Regions from separate parts of the Streptomyces sp. NPDC030809 genome, predicted to be linked through region 2. Evidence: riboswitches for the same ligand, from Rfam matches in the RefSeq annotation. Region 2 holds a riboswitch; the other holds the start of a gene.
What was found. A riboswitch is a leader RNA that binds a small molecule or an ion and turns the genes downstream of it on or off. The one in region 2 is predicted to bind cobalamin.
Positions count from the first base shown of each region.

Region 1: it holds a riboswitch for cobalamin, as region 2 does, so the genes downstream of both, ACZ407_RS21750 (ribonucleoside-diphosphate reductase subunit alpha) here and ACZ407_RS19645 (cobalamin biosynthesis protein) in region 2, are expected to answer to the same signal.

Region 1 covers NZ_JBVIDV010000016.1:100,993-103,178, forward strand. The annotation lists gene ACZ407_RS21750 (ribonucleoside-diphosphate reductase subunit alpha) at 1-1,334, opposite strand, end outside; cobalamin riboswitch at 1,499-1,621, opposite strand; gene ACZ407_RS21755 (YbdD/YjiX family protein) at 1,809-2,003, opposite strand; gene ACZ407_RS21760 (carbon starvation CstA family protein) at 2,000-2,186, opposite strand, start outside.
Region 2 covers NZ_JBVIDV010000014.1:65,140-67,325, forward strand. The annotation lists gene ACZ407_RS19635 (inorganic phosphate transporter) at 1-319, shown strand, start outside; gene ACZ407_RS19640 (hypothetical protein) at 349-570, shown strand; cobalamin riboswitch at 779-902, shown strand; gene ACZ407_RS19645 (cobalamin biosynthesis protein) at 959-1,927, shown strand; gene ACZ407_RS19650 (cobyric acid synthase) at 1,924-2,186, shown strand, end outside.

The DNA of each region.
Region 1 (2,186 bases), on a different contig from region 2:
ACCTCGATGATCTCGGTGCAGAGGTTGGAGGAGTGGACCACGCTGCCGGGCAGGGCGGTCTGGTTCGCGGTCCGGTTGGAGGCGTCCTTGAACGTCATCCAGCCCTGGCCGGTCTGCGCGAGGGTGCGCATCATGCGGCCGTACAGCTCGCGGGCCGGCATGGACTTCTTGGCCAGGCCTGCCGCCTCGGCCTTGCGGTACGCCTCGTCGAACTCGTCGCCGTACAGGTCGACCAGCTCGGGCACGTCGGACGGGGAGAACAGCGACCACTCGCCGTCGGCGTTCACGCGGCGCATGAACTCGTCCGGGATCCAGTGCGCGAGGTTGAGGTTGTGGGTGCGGCGGGCGTCCTCGCCCGTGTTGTCCCGCAGCTCCAGGAACTCCTCGATGTCCGCGTGCCAGGTCTCCAGGTACACGGCGGCGGCGCCCTTGCGGCGGCCGCCCTGGTTCACCGCGGCCACGGAGGCGTCGAGGGTCTTCAGGAACGGGACGATGCCGTTGGAGTGGCCGTTGGTGCCGCGGATCAGCGAACCGCGGGCGCGGATGCGCGAGTAGGACAGGCCGATGCCGCCCGCGTGCTTCGACAGGCGCGCCACCTGGTGGTAGCGGTCGTAGATCGAGTCCAGCTCGTCCAGCGGGGAGTCCAGCAGGTAGCAGGAGGACATCTGCGGGTGCCGGGTGCCGGAGTTGAAGAGGGTGGGGGAGGACGGCAGGTAGTCCAGGCGGCTCATCAGCCGGTACAGCGAGGCCACCTCCTCCACCGCGCGCACCGACTCGTCCTCGGCCAGGCCGCAGGCCACGCGCAGCATGAAGTGCTGCGGGGTCTCGACGACCTGCCGGGTGATCGGGTGGCGCAGCAGGTAGCGGCTGTGCAGGGTGCGCAGGCCGAAGAAGCCGAAGCGGTCGTCGGCCCCCTCCGCGAGGGACTGCTCGACCAGGGCGTCCAGCCGGGCCGCGTGGGCGCGGACGAACTCCGCGGTGCGGTCGGCGATCAGGCCCTCGGCGTGGCCGGTGGCGACGGAGGCCGAGAAGGAGGTCGCGCCCTGACCGGCGGCCTCCTCCGCGATGGCGAGGGTGAGCAGGCGGGCGGCGAGCTTGGAGTACGCCGGGTCCTCGGAGATGAGCCCCGCGGCCGCCTCGGTGGCAAGCCCGCGCAGCTCGGCCTCGTCCGCGTCGGCGCTGCGGCCGCGCAGGGCGGCGGCGGCCACCCGGCCGGGGTCGGTGTCGGGCAGGTCGGCGGTGAGGTCGGTGAGGGTGCGCAGCAGCGCGGCGCCGGGGCCTTCGGCCTCGGGCTGGTCGGACTCGGCGCGCGGTGCGGAAGGCGCGATGGTCACGGTGGGGGCTCTCCCTCGCTCGGCCCGTTGCCTTCGGGGCGGGGTGCGAGCGCGCACGCGGAAGGGGGCGCGCGGCGGCCCGTGGCAGGGCGGGCAGCGCGTCTCCGCATGGCGTCCGCCGGCCCAACCCGCGAGACCCGGACGTGTCTGGACCCGGCTCGGTCGACCCGGGTGCGCTGTCGGCAGGTCTTCGGACTCGCATCGCACAGATCAGTGCATCTCATACCGTTGCGGGACAGTTCCGGATTCCCACCGGATTCCCCTGCGACGACAGCGAGGACGAGCATACATGTGGGGGCAGCCTCGTGTGCGACCCCCTAGATGTTGTGTCCGGCTGATTGCGCTACGCCTTCGCCTGGGGGCTGTACGTGAGCACGGCCTGTTCCGGAAGGGCCCGTTGACCGGCTCGGGGCGGGTACGGCGAAGGGCCCCGCCGGGTGCGGCGGGGCCCTTCGTACGGGGCGGGGAGGGGGTTCAGCAGCAGCGGAAGCCCTCGCGGGGGTCCCCCTCGCGGGCGTCCGTGCGGGCCCGTTCGAACGCCCGCCGGCTCAGGACGGGCGCCTGCGGGTCGTGTCCGCGGGTGTGGGCGACGTAACGGTCGTAGGCCGCCTCGCCGGAGAACTCGCGGACGTAGAAGCGGATCCGGGCGAGGAGTGCGCGGGCGCTCACGGCGCCACGGACTCCCGCTGCCGGCCCCCGCCCGAGTCCAGGCCGGCGGCGGCCAGTTCGGCCCGCTCCTCCTCGGTGGGCAGGAGCCCGGCCGGGGCCACGATCGCGGAGCGGGTGTACGGGGTCTCGTGCAGCCGGACCGACTCCGGGCTGCGGACGGCCTTGATGCAGACCCGGGCGGCG
Region 2 (2,186 bases):
CGCGGCCCTGGTCTCCGCCGGTGCCGAGCTGGTCATGCGCACGGGTGACATCGGCGTCATCGCCGTCACCGTCTTCCTCGTCGGCTCCTGCTTCGCCATCTGGCGGATCTCGCGCCGCCAGGTCGTCGACCACCACAACGTGAACGACACCGACACGGACGACGAGACCCCCGGCGTGGTCACCACCGCCATCGCGGCCGTCACCCCGCCCCCGGCGGGCACCACCGCCGCCGTCACCGACGAGGACCTGAAGGCCACCATCCCGGCCCCGGCCCCCGCCCACGGCGAGACCCCGGCCGCCCCGGCCGCCGCGGTCTGACGGCCGGACCAGAACAGAGGATCAGCAGCATGAAGATCGACTGGGCAGCTCTCGGCTCCGTCTTCGGAGTCAGCCTCGGCGCCACCGTGGCCCTCGTGGCCCTCTTCACCATCGGCCTCGTCGGCCTCTCGAAGCACGAGGCCGCCGTCGAGCAGGGCGGCACCGCCACCGTCGCCCGCACCGGTGCCTACGCCGCCTTCGCGCTCTGCGCCGCGGCCGTGGCCTACGGGATCTACCTGATCGTCAGCTGACGACCGCGGAAGCTCCCCCTGAGGACTCCTCCGGGGGAGCTTTCGCGTACCCGCGGGGAGCGCACCGCAGGGCCGGTGTGCGCCCCCGTCGCCGTCCGGCCGCGGTCCGGCTGTGGGCCTGCGCACACTGCGCCTTCGCAGGTCAACGGCGAGTTGACGGGCCATTGCGGTGCGTGGTGGACTGCCCGGGCCAACACGGCGGCAGGAGAGGAAGTCCGGTGCGAATCCGGCGCGGTCCCGCCACTGTCACCGGGGAGCTCTCCCCCACCGTGCGTCACGGCCCCGCGGGGCTGGAAGGCCGGGGGAACAGCCGATCCGGGAGCCAGGAGACTCTCACCGCCGGTCACGTCGAACCAGGGCGCGGACCCTGAGTGAGGACATACACGCCATGCGTGCCGATCGCGTTTTCGCGTACGGCGCGGCGGCCGGGCTGATCGGCGACCGGATCCTGGGCGATCCGCGCCGCGGGCACCCCGTCGCCGCTTTCGGCCGTGCCGCCGCCGCCGTGGAAGGCGTCCTGTGGAAGGACGCGCCCCACGAGCAGCGCGCCCGCGGCGCCCTGCACACCCTGGTCTGCGCCGGGGGCGCGGCCGCCCTCGGAGCACTGGGCGCCCGCGCCGTGCGCCGCCGGCCGGCCGCCCTGCGGATCGCCCTGACCGCCGCCGCCACCTGGACCGTCGTCGGCGGCACCTCGCTGGGCCGGGAGGCCCGGGCCATCGGCGGGGCGCTGGCGGCCGGGGACGGGGAGGTGGCCCGGGAGCGGCTGCCGCACCTGTGCGGGCGCGACCCGCACTCCCTCGACGAGCAGCAGATCGCGCGCGCCGTGGTCGAGTCCGTGGCCGAGAACACCTCCGACGCCGTGGTCGGCGCACTCGTGTGGGGAGCCCTCGGCGGGGTCCCCGGACTGCTCGCCTTCCGCGCCGTCAACACGCTCGACGCGATGGTCGGCCACAAGTCCCCCCGGTACCTGCGCTACGGCTGGGCCTCCGCCCGCCTGGACGACCTGGCCGGCTGGCCGGGCGCCCGGCTCACCGCGGCCGCGGCCGTACTGGCGGGCCCGGACCGTCGGGGGGCGGTCCGGGCCTGGCGGGCCGACGCGCACAAGCACCCGAGCCCCAACGCCGGCCCGGTGGAGTCCGCCTTCGCCGGCGCCCTCGGCGTCCGGATGGGCGGCACCCTCGCGTATGCGGGCCGGGTCGAGCACCGGGCGGTGCTCAACGGCGCGGCGGGCCGGCCGGTCGAAGTCGCCGACATCGAACGGGCGGTACGGCTCTCCCGGCGGGTGACCTGGCTCGCGCTGGGCGCCTGCGTGGCGGGCCGCTCGCTCGTCTCCTACGCACGGAAGGGACGCCGATGAGCACGGGGGCACTGGGGGGCGGTCTGCTGGTCGCCGGCACCACCTCGGACGCGGGCAAGAGCGTGGTCACCGCGGGCATCTGCCGCTGGCTGGCCCGCCAGGGGGTCAAGGTGGCCCCCTTCAAGGCCCAGAACATGTCGCTCAACTCCTTCGTGACCCGCGAGGGCGCAGAGATCGGCCGGGCCCAGGCGATGCAGGCCCAGGCGGCCCGGGTGGAGCCGACCGCGCTGATGAACCCGGTGCTGCTCAAGCCGGGCAG